3 regions of the Brevibacillus sp. BC25 genome follow, and region 2 is predicted to be linked to each of the others. Evidence: riboswitches for the same ligand, from Rfam matches in the RefSeq annotation. Region 2 holds a riboswitch; each other region holds the start of a gene.

What was found. Region 2 has a riboswitch for S-adenosylmethionine ahead of PMI05_RS10905 (methionine ABC transporter ATP-binding protein). Riboswitches for the same ligand answer to the same signal wherever they lie in the genome.
Region 1: another riboswitch for S-adenosylmethionine. It lies ahead of PMI05_RS15495 (aminotransferase class I/II-fold pyridoxal phosphate-dependent enzyme); the one in region 2 lies ahead of PMI05_RS10905 (methionine ABC transporter ATP-binding protein).
Region 3: another riboswitch for S-adenosylmethionine. It lies ahead of metK (methionine adenosyltransferase); the one in region 2 lies ahead of PMI05_RS10905 (methionine ABC transporter ATP-binding protein).

What each region holds. Positions count from the first base shown of each region.
Region 1 is NZ_AKIX01000052.1:34,264-42,202, forward strand. Features, by position in the region: gene PMI05_RS15455 (YhcN/YlaJ family sporulation lipoprotein) at 1-146, opposite strand, end outside; gene typA (translational GTPase TypA) at 286-2,127, shown strand; gene PMI05_RS15465 (glutathione peroxidase) at 2,196-2,669, opposite strand; gene PMI05_RS15470 (YlaH-like family protein) at 2,901-3,227, shown strand; gene PMI05_RS15475 (hypothetical protein) at 3,238-3,513, shown strand; gene PMI05_RS15480 (hypothetical protein) at 3,706-5,103, shown strand; gene PMI05_RS15485 (DUF5665 domain-containing protein) at 5,113-5,454, opposite strand; gene PMI05_RS15490 (pyridoxamine 5'-phosphate oxidase family protein) at 5,593-6,051, shown strand; SAM riboswitch class I at 6,126-6,245, shown strand; gene PMI05_RS15495 (aminotransferase class I/II-fold pyridoxal phosphate-dependent enzyme) at 6,340-7,503, shown strand; gene PMI05_RS15500 (PLP-dependent aspartate aminotransferase family protein) at 7,500-7,939, shown strand, end outside.
Region 2 is NZ_AKIX01000038.1:56,969-64,907, forward strand. Features, by position in the region: gene PMI05_RS10895 (MetQ/NlpA family ABC transporter substrate-binding protein) at 174-1,013, opposite strand; gene PMI05_RS10900 (methionine ABC transporter permease) at 1,073-1,738, opposite strand; gene PMI05_RS10905 (methionine ABC transporter ATP-binding protein) at 1,739-2,752, opposite strand; SAM riboswitch class I at 2,853-2,969, opposite strand; gene PMI05_RS10910 (Ger(x)C family spore germination protein) at 3,076-4,236, opposite strand; gene PMI05_RS10915 (GerAB/ArcD/ProY family transporter) at 4,236-5,360, opposite strand; gene PMI05_RS10920 (spore germination protein) at 5,372-6,823, opposite strand; gene PMI05_RS10925 (LCP family protein) at 6,895-7,881, opposite strand.
Region 3 is NZ_AKIX01000101.1:11,386-19,324, forward strand. Features, by position in the region: gene PMI05_RS23105 (S8 family serine peptidase) at 1-2,266, shown strand, start outside; SAM riboswitch class I at 2,328-2,429, shown strand; gene metK (methionine adenosyltransferase) at 2,563-3,768, shown strand; gene PMI05_RS23115 (polysaccharide deacetylase family protein) at 3,920-4,936, shown strand; gene PMI05_RS23120 (sensor histidine kinase) at 4,933-6,075, shown strand; gene PMI05_RS23125 (response regulator transcription factor) at 6,109-6,816, shown strand; gene PMI05_RS23130 (glycosyltransferase family A protein) at 6,887-7,252, shown strand; gene PMI05_RS23135 (DEAD/DEAH box helicase) at 7,402-7,939, shown strand, end outside.

The sequences.
Region 1 (7,939 bases), on a different contig from region 2:
CTTGCCCTAGCATCTGGGGCTTGCTGATAGGTGGTACTTTGTGTGTGTGCTTGATTTTTTGGATGGCTGCTCGAGCTTGCGCATCCGGTCATCATGGTTGCAATCATAAACAAGCCAATCAAACATTTCGGGCCGTACCGTTTCATACGTTTGCCACCTCCATTTTCCTTAGTATGACGAAAATAAAGTCGCTTACTCAGGAAGTGGCTCCCGTAAAAAACTGCCCATTGTGCCGCGTTTCACTACCTGTTAATATGGAAGGTATGCATAATAGAGGAGGTTCACATGAAGCGTCTTGACATACGCAACATTGCAATTATTGCCCACGTTGACCACGGAAAAACAACGCTGGTTGACAAACTTTTGATCCAATCGGGCACATTCCGCTCGAACCAACAGGTAGAAGAGAGAATGATGGACTCTAACGACCTGGAGCGCGAGCGTGGAATTACGATCCTGGCGAAAACCACTTCGGTCAAATACAATGATTTCACGATTAACATCTTGGATACACCAGGCCATGCTGACTTCGGTGGCGAGGTTGAGCGTATCATGAGCATGGTGGATGGCGTTCTGTTGATCGTCGACGCCTTCGAAGGCTGTATGCCACAAACGCGCTTTGTATTGAAAAAAGCACTGGAAGCAAAAGTTACCCCTATCGTTGTCGTGAACAAAGTAGACCGCGACAATGCACGTCCTCAAGAAGTTATCAACGAAGTGTACGACCTGTTCATTGATCTGGATGCGACGGAAGACCAGCTGGAATTCCCAATCGTATATGCTTCCGGTCTGCAAGGGATTGCAGGACTTGAGCCAGATAAGCTGGAAGGCGACCTTCGCCCACTGTTTGACACCATCGTAGAGCATATGCCTGCTCCTGACGCAGACGAATCTGCTCCGCTCCAAATGCAAGTAACCATGCTGGATTACAACGACTTTTTGGGTCGTATCGGGATTGGCCGCATCTATCGCGGAACCATGAACCTGAATGAAATGGTATCTGTCACTACACGCGAAGGCGAAGTGAAAAAAGCACGGATTCAAAAGCTGTTCGGTTTCTCCGGTTTGCAACGTGTTGAGCAAAAAACAGCAAGAGCAGGAGATATCGTAGCGATTTCTGGTATTGACGATATCAACGTCGGGGAAACTGTTTGCCACGTTGATCATCCAGAGGCACTGCCACTCTTGAAAATTGACGAGCCTACTCTGCAGATGACGTTCCTCGTGAATAACAGCCCGTTTGCTGGTCGCGAAGGTAAGCACGTGACTTCCCGCAAGCTGCGTGATCGTCTGATGTCTGAGCTGGAGACAGATGTATCTCTACGTGTAGATGAAACAGATTCGCCAGATGCGTATGTGGTTTCTGGACGCGGTGAATTGCACTTGTCCATCTTGGTAGAGAACATGCGTCGTGAAGGCTTTGAGCTGGGTGTGTCCAAGCCTGAGGTTATCATTCGTATGGTCGATGGTCAAAAAATGGAACCGGCTGAGTTGTTGATCATTGATGTTCCTGAGGAATACACAGGGCCGGTTATGGAGACATTGGGTCAACGTAAAGCCGAGATGGTTAACATGATCAACAACGGCTTCGGACAAGTTCGTCTGGAATTCATTATTCCATCCCGTGGTTTGATCGGATATCGTACAGAGTTCTTGACGATTACACGTGGTTACGGTATTCTCAACCACTCCTTCGACAGCTATCGTCCACTTGTACCAGGAGCGGTAGGAGGACGTCACGCAGGGGTACTCATTTCCCACGAGACAGGAACAGCTACCACGTACGGCTTGATGTCCGTTGAAGATCGCGGAACAATGTTCATTCAGCCAGGTACAGAAGTATACGAAGGAATGATCGTGGGCGAGCACAACCGCGACAACGATCTGACCGTTAACGTATGTAAAGAAAAGCATGCGACCAACGTACGTTCTGCGACTAAGGATGAGACTGTCAAAATGAAGACTCCTCGCATGTTGTCTTTGGAAGAGGCACTGGAATATCTGAACGACGATGAGCTGTGCGAAGTAACACCTCAATCCGTTCGTCTGCGCAAAAAATATCTGAACAAATCAGATCGTGAGCGCTATGAGAAGCAAAGACGCTATGAAGCACAACCGCAAGCGTAAGATAGAAAAGAAAAGAACGCCACTTGATCCTGTTTGGGATGAAGTGGCGTTTTTGTTTGGGCTTGTCCTTACAACAAACTCTCGATATCAGAGCTGAGCTCTTCAGGTTGAGTACGAGCACTGATGCGTTTTACGATATGACCGTCTTTATCCACGATGAATTTGGCGAAGTTCCATTCGATATCTGGATTTTCTTCGTTCGGGGCGTGTTCCTTCAAGTACTGATACAACGGGTGAGTACCAGGACCATTGACATCGATCTTCGCAAACAGCGGGAACGTCACGCCGTAATTGCGATCGCAGAACGTTGCGATTTCTTCTTCTGTTCCTGGCTCTTGTCCAGCGAACTGGTTGCAAGGGAAGCCGAGAATGACGAGACCCTTATCCTGATAACGCTCATACAGCTCCTGTAGCCCTTTATATTGAGGGGTAAGGCCGCATTGGCTGGCGACGTTCACGATTAGCAGGACATGCCCTTTGAAGGCGGACAATGTCTTCTCTTCACCGGAAATCGTTTTGACAGCAATATCATACAAGCTCATCTTATTCCCACCTTTTTCTACTGACATATCCTCATCATAGCATGTACGGCGAAATTCATGCCAGCAACATGGAAGGACCTACCGTTTTTTGACACAGAATCCACCACCTGATAAAGTAAGAAAGATAGCGTTTTCCTAAGAAAAAAGGAGTGACTATTCGCTTCATTCCGCCTATGAGGTGGCATGTGAAGTGGTAGGAGTTTCACCGCTTGAAGACAGGAGAGATAAGTGATGGACTGGATACAAATCGCATCAACCTATGTGCCAACTAATCCAGATCAGCTCACAGGATATGACAGCTTTCGCATATGGGCTGATAAATATCGGGCTTGGATTTTGTTTGTGGAATTAATTATTGTCTATTATCTTGGCTTTGCTACCCGTATCCGTATGCCAATTTTGAAAACCTTACTCTTGTACATCCTTTTATTTGCTGGAGCTCTCATTTTCGCTATTTTGGATGTGCAGCTACCTGTGAAAAGTGCAATGCTGGTGGCGATCGCGATTCTCGTGATTGTAAAGGTACGGATCAAGCCGGAGCAAACTGGTCGAAAGTGAGGAGAGCCACGTGAAGCGTGAAGATGCACTTTTTAACTGGCTCCAAATTCAAGTGGTTGCCCATGCGCGACCAGAAGATCGCTCTGCTTTGGAGACAGCTGCTTTTTTCTTGCAATTGCTGCAAGAGGATCATCAAATGAGCGATATCGGCTATCGTCAGGAAGGTAGCTGGTACGTGCTATTTGGGAACGCTGATTCACAGTCCGTGGAAGTGCGATACCCTGCTGAATCAGTCGAATCTTTATTGGTCGCGATTGAAAGTGAACCCAAGTTCAACTGTAACTAACCGGGACAAAGACTCCCCCTAAACTTGCCGAAATGATTCGGAGGTTGGGGGGAGTTTTTTTGTATCAAGGGCTTTTCATAGGTAATAAGATGCGGTTTTTAGGATGATGCAACTTTTGAAAATGATTTCCCGTCAATATTCATGCCCCAAGCAACCAGGGGGATTTTGGCAGACTAGAAGGGGGAACTACCGTTGAAAAAGTACATGACCAAGCCCGTATTAGCAGTGGTGACAGCTGCAGGTATTCTTGGCTGTTTGACGCCAATTTTTGCCAATGCAAGCTCGATTGCTAGTCCAAGTGCCACAAAGGTAGTCATGAATGACGAGGGCAAGCAAGTCACACGCTACAATCTGAAAGAACTTGCCCAAAATGATCCAACCACGTTGAACATGCTCTTGAAAAATCAAGCGGACAACTTGTACATCATTGTAGAAGAAATCAACTTGAATACGAAGCTCCAAACGTTTATGGAAGAAAACAAAGCGGAGTGGGAGCGTATCTACAACGAGTACTACAGCGATATTTGGCTGGAAGTGCGCCTGACAGACAATGATCAAGAAATCGTGAGTGTAAATGCCAAGACTGAAAATAACAAGGTGTACATAAAGGGGATTGTGACTTCGGATGTCACCAAAGTGGTTGTGAAAAAGCCGAATTCCGACATCATTGAAGTCGTGCCGACCAACGAGCACTCTTTTACGGTCAGCTTTGAAGCTCCTGATGCATCTTATGAACCGTATGTAACCGTGAGTGCCTATGCAGGCAGCAAGTTGGTTGATAGCGAAAAGGTAAAGATCGTTCCAAAAGCAGAAGAAGATAAGGAAATGATCATCCATACCATGTCTGTATTGGATGCGAAGAAAAAGGAATTAAAAGTAAAAGGAATTGTCAAGCAGGGGGCAGACAAAGTAACTGTCACCTATAATGGCGTGAAAAAAGACGCAAACGTGAAGAAGCTGTGGGATGGCGTAGGCAGCTTTACGGTTTCAGTAAAGGATGTACAAGCAGCAAAAGATCAAAAAGCCTTGATTGAGGTTTACGAGGATGGCAAGAAGATTGATTCTGAATCCGTTCAGGTAGAAATCGTTAACGCTCCTGACAAGGATCAAGCGTCCGTATATGCCATCAAGGCGACTGCTGTAAACAATCCTGCCGCCAAATCCATTCAGGTGAAGGGGACAGTAAGCGGCTGGAATAAAAAGGACGATACAGAATTGTTTGTGATCGCTCCTGACGGGAAGAAAAAAGAAATTGAACCGAATGACAAAGGTGAGTTTTCTTTGACGTTGTCTTACAAGGATCGTTCCTTTAGCGCCAAATCGATTCAATTCGCATTGTATGAAGACGATAAGCTGGTTAAGAAAGCTGACGTTGCATTAAGCACAAAAGTCATTGTCGAGCCTGTGAAGCCAACAGATGACGATGAAGACGATGATGATGACAAAAAGAAAAAAGAAAAAGGGAAGCAAAAAGATAAGCATCCCAACGGCAACGCGTATGGCTATTGGAAAAAGCACGGTAAGGAATGGAATGATGACCACGATGATGATCATGACGACGATGACGATCGTGACGACGACAGAGACTAGTCTCTATCGTTAAGGCCGCTGCTTGTAAGTCTCGACGTACTCCACCAATTGTCTGATGTAATCCCCCAGAATGGGGATCGAAAGAAATTGCGTCAAGAGGGAGCCGAGGAAAGCCAAAACGATAGCAGTACCAATTGTCAATCCCAGACCCCGGGCAAGACCTGCGAGGAAATTAATCCAGAGCAGCTTGCGCGGGGCTGTGTAATTTTGGATCACATCTGCTAGTCGAATATCTTCCAGGAACATCGCAATTTTATGCATCCGCTCATTTACCTTCCGAACTTCCTGAAGCTCTTCAAGTACTTGGTCAATTTGCTGCATAAGGCGGTCTGTAGGCGACAAGCTGTCCATCCCCTTCCATCATTCGGTATTGTTACCTACCAGTCTAGGGAAAAAGACAACCAGAATCAAGGTGGAGAGGAAACGTTTGCCTATCAGCTAAGCGAAGGGTAAAATGAACGTACAAAACGTTTGTTAGGAGGCTTTAAAATGGCTGAAACTGTTTCCCAATCTCTTTCCGAAGATTTATTCAAGCTCTTGCAAAAGGAGCGTTTTGTTACCTTGGGCACAGTAGACCATGAGTCAGGGGCACCATCGCTCAGCTCCTTGTCCTGGACGTATGCTGTCAGCGCCGATACGATTCGTTTTGCCGTGGATAATCGCTCACGTATTTTGGCTAATATTGCGAAGGAACCACAAGTTGTCCTGCATTTGATCGGTGCCGGCTCGTCTTTCGCCATTAATGGTCGTGCTGTCGTCAAAACAGACCGACTGGAAGGTGTTCCGCTCAAGCTGGCCATGGCAGAAATCAAGATTGAGGCTGTTCGTGATATTATGTTTTACGGTTCCCGTATTTCCGTAGAACCACAATATGAAAAGACGTATGACAAAAACGCGGCAGCGAAGCTGGACAATCAAGTTATGACCGCTTTGAAAGATGCAAATTAACGGGTGGAAATAAATTGTTGACAAGAATCCTGCCGATCCTTTAGTATTAGGGTCAATCAAATTGAATAGCAATCTTCTTATCCAGAGCGGCGGAGGGACTGGCCCGATGATGCCCGGCAACCAATCACCTGTATTTTATCAGGGAGATAATGGTGCTAATTCCTGCAGAGTTATCAAACTCTGAAAGATGAGAAGGATTTGCTTACGGTGACGTAAACAAAGCCTTCTTTCAGAGGAAAGGGGGCTTTTTTGATGCCCTCGTACATTATTGGAGGGAGAGAAATAGACATGAAATTGGAAACAAAATTGATTCAGGCGGGCGTAGGCAGAGACGAAAATACAGGGGCGGTGAGCTTTCCTGTTTACTATGCAACGGCTTATCGCCATCCTGCCTTGGGCCAGAGCACTGGATATGATTATACACGCACAGCTAATCCTACTCGCACCATTTTGGAGGAGACCATCGCTGAAGCGGAATCAGGAGATGCAGGATTTGCTTGCGCCTCCGGAATGGCTGCTGTTCATACCGTCATGGGTTTGTTTTCCCAAGGGGATCATCTGATCGTTTCACTCGATCTGTACGGGGGAACCTATCGATTGTTCGAGCAAGTGCTCTCTCGTTACGGTCTGACGTTTTCGTACGTGGATTTACGTGACATTCGTGCACTCAAAGATGCGATTCGCCCGGATACAAAGGCCATCTTCGTCGAGACGCCAACCAATCCGCTCATGCAGATTACCGATATTCGAGTAGTAACACGATTGGCGAAACAGCACGGGCTCCTGACGATTGTAGACAACACATTCTTAACCCCGTATTGTCAACGCCCACTAGAGCTTGGTGCAGATATCGTCTTACATAGTGCAACCAAGTATTTGGCAGGACATAACGATGTGCTGGCTGGACTCATCGTAACAAAAGGGGAAGAGTTGTCGGAAAAAATCCGGTTTTTGCACAATTCAATCGGTGCTGTACTCGGACCGCAAGATTGTTGGCTTCTCGTTCGCGGGATGAAAACATTGGCATTGCGGATGGAGCGCCATCAATCCAATGCCTTGATTGTCGCGGAAAAGCTGCGTGAGCATCCGGCAGTAGCGGAGGTATTTTATCCAGGTCTGCCAGAGCATCCGGGACATGAGATACAGGTGAATCAAGCGACTGGGCATAGTGGGATGGTATCGTTCCGCGTATGTGATGCAGAGCAGGTGGGATTGTTCCTGCAAAATCTGCAAATCGTGTCCTTTGCAGAAAGTCTGGGTGGTGTCGAGTCATTGTGTACGTATCCGGCGACGCAGACTCACGCCGATATCCCGCAAGAAGTAAGAGAGCATGTCGGTGTTTGTGATCGATTGTTGCGACTGTCGGTTGGCATCGAGCATCCAGATGATGTCGTAGCCGATTTGTTTCAGGCATTGAATGCTAGTTTGGTCGTAGGGGGGAGTGTACGATGAATTTTGCAACCAAGATCCTCCACGGTTCAACTTGCATTGACCCGTTCACAGGTGCGTCGTCGGTTCCGATTTATCAGGCTTCCACATTTCATCAGGCTGATATCGATCAGCCAGGTACATTCGATTATGCAAGATCAGGCAACCCGACCAGGCAGGCTTTGGAGGAAGCCATTGCGTTTCTGGAGGGAGGCGCACGCGGTTTCGCGTTCTCATCTGGCATGGCTGCCATATCCAGCGTGTTCATGTTGTTTTCAGCTGGAGACCATGTTGTAGTGGCGGAAGATGTATACGGTGGCACGTTTCGGTTTTTGACCAAGGTATTGTCGAGAATGGGCATCTCTGTTACGTTCGTGGATGCAACAGATACAGAAGCCGTTCGTGGGGCCATTACATCTGCAACGAAAGGGGTTTACCTGGAGACCCCCTCCAATCCCAC
Region 2 (7,939 bases):
TATTTATATTTTCACATTTCAAACACAATATACTCAACCGGAATTGGGTTGAAAACGGAGTTGTTATAGATTTAATTAAATTTTATGAAAATTCATTATATTATAAACAAAAGTAAAGCCCAACCAGCTTTTCGGCCAGTTGGGCTTTTGTTGATCGATCAATTATTTCTACTTTAGAACGCTGGAATAATCGCGCCTTTGTATTCATCTTCAATGAACTTTTTCACTTCAGGTGAGTTCAGTGCTTTTGCCAGCTTTTGAATCGCTTCGGAATCCTTGTTGTCAGGACGAGCTACCAAGAAGTTTGCGTATGGAGTATCTTTATCTTCAATAAACAGGGCGTCTTTGGTTGGAACAAGCTTTGCTTCCAGCGCATAGTTGGTGTTGATCAATGCCAAATCTACTTCTTCCAGAACGCGTGGCAGCATTGCTGCTTCTACTTCTTTGAATTTCAGGTTTTTCTTGTTCTCAACAACGTCTTTCACTGTACCGCTGATGCCAGCGCCTTCTTTCAGCTTGATCACGCCATTTTTCTCCAAGAGTGCGAGTGCACGACCGCTGTTTGTTGGATCGTTTGGCAGTGCGACTGTTGCGCCATCAGCTAATTCATCTACAGATTTTACTTTTTTGCTGTAAGCGCCGAATGGCTCGATATGAACAGCCACTACTGGCTCCAGGTTCATGTTTTGTCCTTTATTGAAGTCTTCCAGGTAAGGCTTGTGCTGGAAGAAGTTTGCGTCGAGTTGTTTCTCGTTCACTTGAACGTTAGGTTGTACATAATCGGTGAACTCTTTAATTTCCAGGTTCACGCCTTGTTCTTTCAGTTTTGGTTGAACGAATTTCAAGATTGCTGCGTGTGGAACGGGAGAAGCGCCTACCTTCAATGTTACTTCCTGTTGTCCGCCTTGTGCGCCGCCTTCAGCTGGAGCAGGTGCTGTTTCGGTTTTGCCTCCGCAAGCTGCCAAAGAAAATGCCAATACAGTAGAAAGTACAGATACGACTAGCTTTTTCATGAATGATTTCCCCCTTGCATGTATTTGTCTTATTCTTTGATAACTTATATGGAAAAATCCTACTTACGGCTGAACTTAAGAACCAGACGGTCCCCCAGCGATTGTAAGATCTGTACCATCACCAGCAAAATAACAACAGTCACAATCATGACATCGGTTTGGAAGCGTTGGTATCCGTATCGGATCGCCAAGTCACCCAAACCACCACCGCCAATTACCCCAGACATTGCGGTGTAGGAGACCAGCGTAACCGTCGTGATCGTAATACCCGCGATCAGGCCAGATCTAGACTCTGGCAAAAGGACATTCCAGACGATCTGCCAATTGGAAGCCCCCATAGATTGTGCAGCCTCAATCACGCCTTTATCAATCTCACGCAGAGAGGTTTCCACCAAACGCGCGAAAAACGGAGCGGCACCAAATACGAGCGGCGGAATGGCACCAAGTACGCCGAGTGAAGTTCCTACGATCATTTTCGTCACAGGAATCAGCAAGATCATCAAAATGATAAACGGTACCGAACGTAATACGTTGACAACGAATGATGCGATCGTATAAAAAGTGCGGTTTTGCAGAAGCTGTCCGCGTGAAGTCAAAAACAGAATGATTCCCAACGGCAAACCAATCAGGACGGTAAACAGGGTGGAAAAGCCGAGCATCGTGAGCGTGTCCATCGTACCTACGCCGATTTCAGCCCAATCCACATTCTCGAATGTCCAGTCCATTTATATCACCTCTACTTCCAAGCCACGTTGGCGCAGCGTCTCAATGGTCTTTTGATTCTGTGCAACATCGCCTTCCAGCTCAATCACCAACTGACCATACGGCGTATCCTTCATGCGAGAGATCGTTCCCTGTAAAATGCTGAACACCGTGCCGGTCTCTTGCATCGTTTGGAACAGGATCGGCTGGTACGTTTTTTCTCCGAGGAAGGTGACACGAGCAATGGTACGGATCCCCGAAGCCTTTTCGTGCTCAACTGCTTCGCGCAGTTCTGTAGAATCCGCCACTTGTTCCACGAATTCTTGTGTCGTTGGATGCTTCGGACGAAGGAATACGTCCAGTACGTTACCCGACTCGACGATCTTTCCTCCATCAATCACGCCGACACGATCACAAATGGAGCGAATGACGTGCATCTCGTGGGTAATCAGCACAATGGTCAAGCCCAGCTTGCGGTTGATATCCAAAAGCAGTGCCAGAATGGAGTTCGTCGTCTGCGGATCGAGAGCCGATGTAGCTTCGTCACAGAGCAGCACTTTTGGATCATTCGCGAGCGCCCGGGCGATTCCGACACGCTGCTTCTGTCCGCCAGACAGCTGAGACGGATATTTGTCCTTATGTGCCTCCAAGCCAACCAGCTTCAGCAGCTCGTTTACTTTCTTATCAATCTCTGCCTTCGGACGCTTGGCCAGCTTGAGTGGAAAAGCGACATTTTCGCCGACTGTCGAAGAAGACAGCAAGTTGAAGTGCTGAAAAATCATGCCGATTGAGCGGCGCTTTTCTTGCAGCTTCCCTTCAGCCAGCTTTGTCAAATCGACACCGTCCACAATAACTTCCCCTGAAGTTGGGCGCTCCAGCAAATTGATGCACCGGATCAACGTACTTTTCCCTGCACCAGAGTGTCCGATAATCCCGTATATTTCTCCTTGCTCTATGGAAAGGTCGATCCCCGTTAATGCTGGGATGGTTTTACCTTGTACTTGATAGCTTTTATGCAAATGACGCAGTTGGATCAACGCATCCACCTCCCGACCACAATCTAAATAAAATCAGAAAACCCCTTTTTCAATAAACGAAAAAGGGGCTGCAACGCAATGTATACGTTCGCATCCACCCTTCTCATCTATACAAGATCAATACAACCTTGTAGGAATTGGCACCGCGACGTTCATTCGAAAATGAACCGGCTGCCGGGCTTCATAGGGCCTGTCCCTCCGCCTCTCTTGATAAGAAAGATATCTACGTATATTATGTTCGTTTTTTCTATTTCTTGATGATACAAAACGGATTATATCCTTTTTGAAAATATAACGTCAATAGTAATAGCAGGAAAAGTTTTTTAATCCATGACGCCGTTGCGGATGATGGTTGATTTTACATGAAAGCGAAACCTTGCTTCCTTGAAGACTTTTCTCAACTCGGCCTGCGTCATGTTTACCATTCCTCTTCTATTTGCACGATACACCATCCCGAATCCAGCGGGATCGACATCGAAGCCCTGCAATTTACTGACAACTTTCTGCAATTCTTTTTCGATCTCTTTTTCCAGTGCATTCTCCATGATTTTCATCAGCTTTGCATTCTCTAGCTTCAGCGGAAGGGTTAATTCCAAAATCCGCGCATGGAATCGGATATGAATATCAAATACCGGGGGGGACACTTGGGTCAGGTCAATTTTAGATGTGCTGGAAATGGTGTCAAAGACAAGCTGCACGCGGTCTTTTTTACTTCCGTGGCTCTTTGGCTCCTCACCAAAAATATGAGCAGGAACAGAAGTATCGTAGCTGCCAATGCTGAATTTCCCATGCATGAGCTTGATTAAAAAGGCTTCCTTTGGTGTGATCCACCCTACATAACGATCCCCTCGAAATAATGCGATACCCTTGATTTGCAGCTCATTTCCCTTTCTTGCAATGTACGGCATGATCGGGTCGATTCCTTTGTCATAATAAGCTCGAAAAAACTCATGCATGGTGGAAGAAGGAATTTTTTCCCCTTCAATATTTTGCTCAATCATACGGTATAAATAGATTCCGATATTTCCTTCTTCCGAGTAGGGATACGTTAACATATCATATGTTTCGCCTTCAAATAGGCAAAGATAAACCCTGCTGGAAATAGAGGAATCCCGATACAACGTGTCAACGATACTGCCAAGTCCACGTTTTGCCAAGTTTTCACTGTAGAGTGTGACACGAATTTGCCCACCCAATACTTTTTTATCTGATTGTAAATTAATCCGATCCCGAATACCTTTGCTGGTTTCACCGGTAGCTGAGAAAAGCTGTATCTTTTCTTTCGCCTCTGGATTAATGGAGGGCATGATCGCTGTCCCACGAATATTTCCATCCTTTAACAGATCATAGCCGACAGCCGTGGCAAGTCCTGTCTCATCAAAAATTTGCCGATCTGTACAGCCTGCTAAGATGAGGAAACCTGAACACCACACCGCAAGAAGCCGATTGGATAATCGCATCCAATGTTTTCGATCAGACAGCATCAGGCACTCTCTCCTTTGCTGGTTGGTTTCGCCCGTTGCTTTCGCTGTTTCAGCAAGACCATGAAGTACAAAAAATAGGGGTACACGTAAATCATGTACACGGTTATTTGCGAGAATATATTCGTCATCCTGCTCATCTCCTGCCTGGATAGCAGCGACAAGGAAGCTACATAAATCACGGGCATAATCCAATACAACGAATGACGCAGGTTGAATCCGAACAAGCGCTTGAGCCCCCGGGCAGAAGACCACAAATACAACATGATATTCGGTAAGATCACGAGAAGCCACAACGAAATGACAACCAGCTCAAACCTTTCCAAAATAGGGAGGTACACCATCTTTTGCATATTGAGTGTCGCCCAGATCGTTCTCATGAGCTGACCCTGACTAAAAAAGACCAGCGCCACAATCATGACAAACAAATAAATCAGATACGTCACTAGCACTCCCAACTGCACACTTTTATGTACTCTATCTTTATTTTGTACATAAGGATAGACAACGTAGAGAATCTCAAAGCCGGCACTGGTCAGAGACATGGCGATCATTCCATTGAAAAGGTCCTCTAGGCTAGTGTCCATGATGGGAAGCAAATATTCCCAACGCGCAAATTGCAAGGGAAAATATAAATCAAGTATCAGCCATATCGTGACCATAATAGAAAAAAACGAATAGCCTGCTATGACTCTTATCCCCCCTACGACTGTGTAAAACGCTAGAAAAAGGATGATGCCAGACAGAATCCACGTAGGCAAATTCGGAAAGACCCATGTTTGGACAACTTCGATGTAGGTACGTAAAATGACTCCAGCCGACACAAAAAAATAGGTCAAATAAATGATGCTAATGCCTGTTCCCAGCCACTTTCCGAACACATCTTCCTGAATTCCGTAAATATCGGCTGAGGGGTATCTTTGCAAGGTCTTGTTAATGGTCATCACCGTAAGATGAGTAAACAAGGCTGCGAGTATGACAGATATCCAAGCATCGTGCCCCGCTTCCTTGGCAATGATTCGTTGGAAGCCCAGAATGCCCATCCCAACCTGCGTGCCATGTACAAGAACCCCTGCAAGATATGCCGATATGGTATTGCCCTTACTTACATCGATGTTGATCTTCATAGCCGCCTCGCTTACTCATCAATGTCTTTCTTCTCTTTGGCTCTATCCCTGTCAAAGCGCGATATTCGTTTTGGGTTAAAAAACTTGAGGCGTTCCGAAAGGGAGGATAAGGGAGCGCGTATAAATCCGTCCTTCCAATCTGAAAATCGCACGGGGTAAATCGGGTACATATACGGACGCCCTAAGCTGGTCTGGCGAAGCAAGTGACTGGCTAAATAACTAAATCCGACCACAATGCCTAATGCACCCAGCACACCCGCCAGAAAAATCATTGGAAAACGAACCACCCGGATCGTAGAACCGATCATATAGCTAGGCGCGATAAAGGATGACAAAGCCCCGAGGGCAACGATAATAATTAAAATATTGCTGGTAAATCCAGCCTGAACGATAGCTTGTCCGATAACAATACCGCCCACGATACCAATCGTCTGACCGACCTTGGTCGGCAGCCTCGCTCCCGCTTCCCGCAAAAGCTCAATGATCAGCTCCATCAAGAGGGCCTCCCACAACGGCGGGAACGGTACCCGAGAGCGTGATTGCGCGAGCGAAAGCAAGAGGTCAGCTGGAATCATCTCATAATGATAGGTCAGGGCTGCCACATAGATCGGCGTCAGGATCAGGGACAAAATCATGGCAAAGATGCGCATGAGCCTGTTGAAGGTAGCAAGACTCCAACGCAAGTAATAGTCATCTGGCGACTGAAAAAATTGCAACAGGGTGGTAGGCCCGAGCAGAGCGAATGGGCTCCCCTCCACGAGTATGGCAATCTGTCCTTGGCGCAAACCGTGTATAGCACGGTCTGGACGCTCCGTTTGCTGAAGAGTAGGAAATAATGATTTCTCATTGTCCGCGATATGCTGAGCAAGTATGGTAGAATCCAGACTGGTGTCCAATTCCAGATCATTAATCCGTTGACGTACCGTATTCACATTTTCCTCATCGGCCGTCCCACTCAAATACAGCATCGATACATTCATCGGTATCGTTTTCCCCACGTTCAATCGTTCATGGAACAATCTTGGGGTAGACATATATTTGCGGACGATGCAGATGTTCACATTCAGTTCTTCTACAAAAGCGATCTGTGGGCCGAGTACAACTGTTTCGATTTCGGGCGCTTGAATGCTTCTGCCAACTGTGCCATCACTAGGGAACGCCAAGCCGTAGGACGAGTCCTCCACTTGAATGACAATATGACCGCTGAGTAAACGTTCAATGGCTTCCCCTTCATCGAAAACTCGGTTGCTGCTTGACGCCCCTACGTGCTGAGCTATCACTTCAATCCCGCTTTCTTCCAAACAAATCTCGCGCAGCTTCGGGATGAGCTCACTGTAAACAACCTTGGCATCCGCCATGGTCGATAAATAGAAAAGTCGCACGCGGCCTTCAGGCTCATCTATGTGTTCAGTGACCAAGTCGCTTGTATGTGTAAACCAATTGCGTGCACTCTCCCGATTCATCGACATTGTCACCTCAGCACTTAGAAAATCATGGTTAGTCTTTCCTAAAAAACACAAAAAAAACAGCACGCTTAGTTTTGCGTGCTGCTTTTCTTTTCTCCCACGGGTTGATCTGCTGCTTCTGTAGGAGGTGCGATTTTTTCTTGGATAAAAGACTGAACCTGATCGACATCTGGAACCAGAACGGAGCCTGCGCGGTGCGATTCACGGAACATCCCCATTGGCGGCAATTGATAGTTACCTGGCTCTAAGGTATTCAATTTTAATCCGAGTGCAGACAGCTTCAGCATGTCCACCGAACTAATATTGGTTTGAACATACGGTGTTACTTCCTTCAAAATCGTAGGAAGCTGCATCAGCGTCGTACCATTCTTCATCTGATCCACGACTGCCGTCATTAATTTCCGCTGACGCTCCGTCCGCGTATAATCAGAGGTCGCATCATGGCGGAAACGAACATATTGCAAGGCTTTGTCTCCATCCAGCTTTTGCAGTCCTTTTTTCAAATTAATATCGTAAGCGCCTTTGTCAGTCGGGTCATGATAATACATGTTTTTTTCGACATCGATCTCGACTCCGCCCACTGCATCGATCAGAGCCTTGAAGCCTTCAAAGTCAGTAATCACGTAACGATCTACTGGAAGTCCAGTGAACTGACTAACCGTTTCCATTGCCAGCTCAGGTCCACCTTCTACAATCGCAGAGTTGATCCGCGAGCTACCTCTACCGGGAATATCTACATACGTATCACGCAGGATTGAAAACATGTCATAACGTTTCCCCGTAGGATCGATGCTGACCAGCATCATGGAGTCAGAACGAGGAAGCCCATTATTTTTCATTCCTCTGCGGTCTACTCCCATCAGCAGGATATTGACACGTTCCTTGCCATCCCACTCTGGTATTTCTGCTGCTTTGGTGGCATTCCCACCACTAGGCGGTGCGATGTTAGGCTCTTGAATATTTTGAGCAAATTGATAAAAAGAGTATCCGTAATATCCAGCTGTCGCAGCCATCACGACAAGCAAAAGAAGCAACACTCGTTTCCATATTTTCATAAAGTCCACCTTTATTCTCTCTATCCTCAGTTGATGTCATCTCTCCACTTTGATTAGT
Region 3 (7,939 bases), on a different contig from region 2:
AGTAACTGGTGTACTGGCTGCTAGCGGGAATAACAGTATTGGTGTATCCGGTGTCTTGTGGAATGCCAAAATTTTGCCGATTAAAGTTTTGGCCAAAAATGGAGATACTACGGTGCAGACTCTTGCTAAGGGTATTAACACTGCCTTGGATCGTGGTGCCAAAGTCATCGTGATGTCTCTCAGCAGTATGGCCTACTCTAAGGAACTGGCGAATGCTGTGCAACGAGCGGAAAGAAACGGAGCTGTTCTGATTGCAGCTAGTGGCAATGAGAGTAGCCGTGTGGCTTATCCGGCAGCTTATCCTACGGTGTTAGCGGTAGGGGCTGTAAGGAGTAACAATGAAGTGCTGTATCAAAGCAATACAGGACCTGAGCTGAACCTGGTAGCACCTGGTTTCAATGTTTATACGACCAAGCTTGGGGGAAAATACGGTTCTTTTAGCGGTACTTCAGCAGCGGCACCACAAGTAGCGGGTGCAGCGGCGCTCATACTAGCTCGTCATCCCAAACTAAGTCCATTTGATGTGAGACAATTGCTTTTTCAAACGGCTACGGACTTAGGGGAAAAGGGATGGGATCGGAAAACGGGCTACGGATTGTTAAATGTCGACAAGGCAGTTCGAACGGCCTTATCCTATGACTTTTTAGAGCCGAACAATCAGACGTACTCAGCCAAAGCGTTTCCGATTGAGTCTCAGATACGTGGAAATTTGGGGCCAAAAGACACGATAGATTGGCTGAAGATGGACATCCCTTACGATGGGAAGGTCAGCTTCACAGCATCAGTGACTTCCGGTGTTTCTTCAGCGATGGCAGCTACCTTTTACCCAGAGAATCGTCCGCCGATTACGCAGTACTTCGGGAATGGGGATACGATAACTGTTCCGGTCAAGGCGGGAAGAATGAATATCCGGTTGATGCGTAACGGAGGGGTCAACAACGCTTTTACCTACGTGTTGACGAGTAAGTTTACCATTAATCCGGACCGTAACGAACCGAACGATACACAAGAGACGGCAAGGCCGCTCGTAGGCAACGAAATCAGTGTAACAGGCAATTTCCACGATGAAGGGGATCAGGATTGGTTCTCCTACTACGTTCGTGAATACGGGCATATGGATGTCACTGTTAGTCCTGATAATAAGCGTGTCGATCTAGTGCTGGGTATCGGTAAACAAGAGCCCGGGAAAAAGACGGTTGTCTGGGATCCTAACTACGATAATGGAACGAAAGACAATCCGACGGAGCGTGTCCAAAAAGAAGTGTCACCAGGCAAGTATTTCATCCGTGTGAGTGAGTACAATCGTAATGCGGTGAATGGCGAATATCAGCTGGATCTGGGATACACGCCAGTAAAAAAAGATTTTAATGAGCCGAATGACACCTATCAAAAAGCGTCTCCGTTAAGCGGTGGGACAGTGATGTCAGGCACAATACCGACAGCTACTGATTCCGACTGGTTCCAATTTACTGTGAATAGTGAATCGTATGTGACGTTCCGAGCGCCGTACATTCCTGTCGATAGCGGCTTTCGTTTCGCGCTCTATAGCGATCGAAACATGAACTATGCGATCGCTTCGACGAATGAGGTAGCGGAGCTGTCTAACCGAGGAAACGATGTTATCGGTTTGCGTTTGCAACCAGGAAAATATTATGTACGCCTTAATAGCGGTACTGCCTTCAAATATGAATCGTACCGACTCACGGTGACGCAGCAGAAATTGATAGCGGGCTATCGCGATATTTCGGACCACTGGGCGCGCTCAGAGATCGTCAGACTTAGCTCTCGCGATATTGTAAATGGGTTTAATGATGCGTCGTTCAAGCCGAACAAGGCAGTGACCCGTGCAGAGTTTGCCACAATGCTGCTTAAATCGATGCGTGCGACCGGTTCCAAGGTAGCGACTACCTATACAGGAAAAACGACCTTCCGGGATATGCCAAAGCGGCACTGGGCGTATCACAACCTAGGTGTATCCTATCAATTGGGAATTTTGAAAGGGTACCCGAAGAATGAAATGAAGCCGGATCAGCCGATATCGCGTGCAGAGATGGCAGTAATGATCGCGCGGGCACGTGATGTTTTGATGTATAACCGTGGTACCTCGAATTATCAGGATGTGCCAACGAGTCATTGGGCTTCTCCTGCTATTGAGGCTTTAACATCTAGAAATTGGGTCAATGGGTACGGTTCTTCCTTTAAACCGAATGGAAGGGCAACTCGCGCCGAGGTAGTTGTGGTACTTTCCAAAGCCTATCAACTATAAGTAAAATTTTTCCTATTGACATCTCTGAAAAAAACAATTATTCTATTATCCGTAATGGATACTCTTATCCAGAGCAGGCGGAGGGACTGGCCCTATGAAGCCCGGCAACCGATCTAGAGCGGTGCTAACCAGCAGAACGGACATCTGTTCTGGCCGATAAGAGGATGAAGGAAGCAAAAAACGCTCAAACCTTTTCCTCCTAAAAGATGGAAAAGGTTTTTTATTTGCGTTTACGTAGATAAAATCCTGACTCGGCTACCACACTATTTGTATGAGGTCAAAGGAGGTATTTTCTCATGGCTTTGCAAAAAGGTCGTCGTCTGTTTACATCCGAATCTGTAACTGAAGGACATCCGGATAAAATTTGTGACCAAATTTCCGACTCCATCTTGGATGCGATCCTGTCCAAAGATCCAAACGCTCGCGTAGCTTGCGAAACTTCCGTAACTACTGGTTTGGTTCTCGTAGCAGGTGAAATCACTACAAACACTTATGTGGATATCCAAAAGCTCGTTCGTGAAACCATTCGTGAAATCGGTTATGACCGTGCGAAATTTGGTTTTGACGCTGATACTTGCGGTGTTATTACTGCAATTGGCGAGCAGTCCGCTGACATTGCACTTGGTGTAGACCAAGCATTGGAAGCACGCGAAGGCAAAATGACTGACGCGCAGATCGAAGCAATTGGTGCGGGTGACCAAGGTTTGATGTTTGGTTTTGCTTGCAATGAAACACCTGAGCTGATGCCACTTCCGATCAGCATGTCCCACCAATTGGCTCGTCGTCTGACTGAAGTACGTAAAAACGGAACACTTGCTTACCTCCGTCCTGACGGAAAAACACAAGTAACCGTTGAGTACGATGGCGACAAACCAGTTCGTATCGATACAATCGTTATTTCTACCCAACATGCTCCTGAGACAACTTTGGAGCAAATCAAGCAAGATCTGGTTGAACAAGTAATCAAACCAGTTGTTCCAGCTGAACTGTTGGACGCTGATACCAAATACTTCATCAACCCAACTGGCCGTTTCGTAATTGGCGGACCACAAGGGGATGCTGGCTTGACTGGCCGCAAAATCATCGTAGATACTTACGGCGGTTATGCTCGTCATGGCGGCGGTGCGTTCTCCGGTAAAGATCCGACAAAAGTTGACCGTTCCGGTGCTTACGCAGCTCGTTATGTAGCGAAAAACATCGTGGCTGCTGGCCTCGCAGACAAATGCGAAGTACAAGTTGCTTACGCAATTGGTGTAGCACAACCAGTTTCCATCGCAGTAGATACTTTCGGTACAGGTACCATTTCCGAAGAAGCTCTGGTGAAATTGGTTCGCAAACACTTCGACCTGCGTCCTGCTGGTATCATCAAGCAGCTCGACCTGCGTCGTCCTATCTACAAACAAACAGCTGCATATGGCCACTTTGGACGCAATGACCTGAATGTTCCTTGGGAGCAAACAGACAAAGCAGAAGTTCTGAAGCAAGAGGCTGCTCAACTGTAATATTGCTGAATGACATAAAAAGAGCCTGGTATTGCTACTGGGCTCTTTTTCGTTTTAGGAGCAGAGTCATCCAATTATTGGGTCAATTGTTGCACAGGAATTTGTAGGACTGTGTCGAATCTCCTAGTGAGGAAGTAGAGGAGGGGTTTTTTTGCCGAACAGAAGGCTCTTCCTGATCGTGTTTCTTACTTTTTTGTTTTTTGCAGTGGCTATTGGGTTGTTAGGCGAATCTTTTCTGGAAAAAAAGAATAAACAAGAAGTGCAACCTTTTCCCCAAGTGGATACGTCTATAAGCATAAGTGAGACAAAAAATGCTGAGCCAAACGTCACACCAATTGAAGAAGCAGCGGTTCAAACGAAAAAGTGGTATAACAATCAGGTTGTGGTTTTGACGTACCATCATGTCACGGATCAATCGAATCAGCGGTATGTCATAGCTCCTGATCAATTTGCCCGACACATGAAATTTTTGCATGATAACGACCTGAATCCGATTTCGTTGGATGAGTTCCTGCGATTTATGGAGACGGGTACCTTACCGACTGAGAATGCTGTTTTGATTACGTTTGACGATGGGTATGAGAGTTATTACAGAGAAGCATTTCCGATCTTACGTACATACGGCTACCCTTCAGTGAACTTCGCGATTGCGGGGCGCTTAAGAGATGTAGCTGACCGAAAACGGGAGAATATGACGCCACCACTTACGCGTCAACAGGTTAACGAAATGGTTCATACGGGACTGGTTACGATCGGGTCCCACACGTACAGTCTGCATGAAGAGGAAGAACGAAATGAATGGGGCGATCTTGGCCCAGAAACAGCTCCGGTCTATCTGAAAGACTTGCAGCGTTTAGAGGACGTGAAAGAGTACAGGGACCGCCTCTATGTGGATTTCAGTATATCTCGCGTCAGTTTAAGCGAATGGATGAAGCAAGAGATCGAAGTCATCTCGTTGCCGTTTGGATACACAAGTCCAAGCGTACTGGAGACAGCTCGTCAAGCTGGCTACCGCTATGTGTTTACATCCAATCGTGGATTCGTAAAACAGGGAACAGATCCGTTTGCCATTCCACGCAATGACATGGGTCTGAGAGATGTAGAAGAAGAGCACCTCCAACAGTTGTTCACGAAGGCTAAAAATGAGTTTGAAGGAGAGCAATCATGAACAAAGCGATAGACATCAGCGTGCTGGACGGGGTGATCAAGCGAACGATTGAAACCGTAGAAACGAGTAAAACTCAAATATTTGATATAGCTGAAAACGCCAGACAGCATGGCAACTCATTGAAGTTTGATTTACATGAACTTCGACAAGAAATTTCCAAAGTGATTCAAAAAGTCGATGCACTTGAACTCGCGTATCGCAAATCGCGCAACAAGCTCGTGTTGGTCAGTCGTAATTTTCATATGTACACGGAGGAAGATATCCGGGTTGCGTATGAAGAGGCGAGCCGTATTCAGGTAGAACTGTCCATTTACCGCGAGCGGGAAAATAATTTGAAGCGCAGAAGAAATGATTTGGAGCGTCAACTGCGTACCTTGGAAGAAACCATCGTTCGTGCAGAAAAGCTGGTTTCTCAAATGGGCGTTGTGCTTGGATATTTGACTGGTGACTTAAGTAAGATAGGCGAGGCGCTGGAATCAGCTAAGCAGCATCAGTTGATGGGCCTAAAAGTAATCCAGGCTCAGGAAGAAGAGCGCAAGCGTGTCGCGCGCGAGATTCACGATGGTCCAGCTCAATCGATGGCAAATGTCGTGCTGCGTTCGGAAATTGTAGAACGCATGTTGAAAAACGAGCGCATTTTGGAAGCGCAGATGGAACTGCACGAGCTGAAGGAAATGGTGCGTTTGAGCTTGGCGGATGTTCGACGAATTATTTTTGATTTGCGTCCAATGGCATTAGATGACTTAGGGCTAGTACCTACCTTGCAAAAATATATTCAAACGTGCGAAGAGCGTATTCAGTCTTCTATCGATCTGGTAGTATTTGGTGTGGAGCCACCTTTGCGCAGTTCAGTAAAGGCTGCGATCTTCCGTTTGGTTCAGGAGTGTCTGAACAATGTGGAGAAGCACGCAGGTGCTACGACAGTTCAAGTGAAGCTGGAATTTGTACAAGATTCGTTAAGCCTTGTCGTCAAAGACGATGGGGTCGGATTCGATCTTGAAAAACGCATAGCGAATGGCAACTCTTTTGGACTCTTGGGAATGCGTGAGCGTGTACAGCTCTTAGAGGGTAGTGTCGAGCTGCAATCCGCTCCGGGAGAGGGAACCAAGGTTATATTCCAAATACCGATAAAATTGTGACATGATACGTAAATAAGTACTGGGGGATGAACCATGGATAAGAGACAGCAAGAACTCCGCATTGTGATTGTGGATGACCATCAATTATTTCGCGAAGGCGTAAAGCGAATATTGGAAATGGAAGAAGATTTCAAGGTCGTCGGTGAAGGTGCAGACGGAGGAGAAGCCACAGTATTGGCGGAAGAGCACAAGCCGGATGTCTTGTTGATGGATATTAACATGCCGAACATAAATGGCGTTTCTGCTGCAGAAAATGTGATTTCTGTAAGCCCTTCTACTCGTGTGATTATGCTCTCGATTCATGATGATGAGGGATATGTGTATCGTACACTCCGCGCTGGAGCGTCTGGCTACTTGCTGAAGGAAATGGGAACGTCAGACCTCGTTGACGCAGTGCGTGTAGTGGCTAGTGGTGGTGCATACATACATCCAAAGGTGACGGGCAAGCTGATTGAAGAATTCCGTCGTCTGAGCGAGCAGGAAGGGACGGCAGAGCGTAGCTTCTCCGTTGATGAATCGCAAACTATCGATCCAAAAGTGATCGAATCGCTTACCCGTCGCGAGCGGGAAGTATTGCAGCTGATGGCAGAAGGGAAAAGCAATCGTGCCATTGGGGAATTCTTGTTTATTAGTGAAAAGACAGTTAAAAATCACGTTAGTAGCATTTTGCAAAAGCTCAATGTTCAAGACCGGACACAAGCTGTTGTCATCTCCATTAAAAACGGCTGGGTGAAACTGTAGGAAGCGCTTCCTATTTGCACTCTGTTCAAGCCGTGCGGCATACCTTGGTATAGGAGGAGGTATGACCGTGATGGAAGAGCTGATTGTATGGCTTTTGGCAGCATTTGGCTGCTCCTCTTTGTTGGTAATGATCGCGGAGCGCTGGACCAATCGGACGGATAGCGCGAGCGAGCTCCCGTATGAGCATTATCGGTTACTGGTGCGCAATTCGGAACAGGTGCTGGAACGTGTAGTGAGGAGTCTGCTGTTTCGTTCGTATTGGAGTGGTAGACCAATCCGAATTACCTTGATAGATGATGGATCTGACGATGATACGAAACAGATGACAGTCGTCTTGAATCGTTATCCGTACGGACATTGTTTGGGAGACGGTCAGGAGGAGAAGGCGGCTGGAACCATCGTCATTGATCTGCGGGAGAAAAAAGAGGGAGCATAAAAATTTATTAAGCGTAAATATTACGAGCTGTCGACAATAGATCGGCGGCTTTTTTATTTTTCTACAGCCTGATTTTGATTCCGAAATTTATTTGCCGGACCTGTCTGTCTTTTTGCACACTAATGGCAAGAGGGCGGGGGAGTGAGCGTATGCGTGAGTATTTGCTGTATATCAAAGCTTGCGGCGGGTCAATACCACAGGTGCAGACTTATGTTACGCCGAGCTTTTCTGTAGATCGTTCTTTTTGGCAGGAAAGAGAAGGGTGTGTCCTGCATGTCATTGGGAAGACATCGTCACTTGCTTTGGCTTTTTCCTTGCGTGCGAAAGTGAACGGGTATTTGATGGAACAAGTCGGTAAAGGACGGATGCTGACTGATGGATATGTAAAAGAGTTGAGAGCGCTGGCGGTAAGTAGCGTGTGCGAAGCGAGTAGCTTATATGGACGGGAAGCAGTGAGCGTACAGGATCGTCGAGGGCAGGGATGGTTTTCTTGGGAGTCAGTCGAGGAGAGTGTGGAAGTTCCTTATCAAGGTAGCAAAGTATCGGGGAAATTGCCGGATGCTCAGTTGGGCTATTTAGGTGGTCGCAAACTTCTTCGAAGGAGCTCATCGTGCGAAAAACCACAAGAAGTTGTTTTGAGCGAGATTTTGGACGGGCGTGCGCTCCTTTGGGATGAAGTGGAGTCTT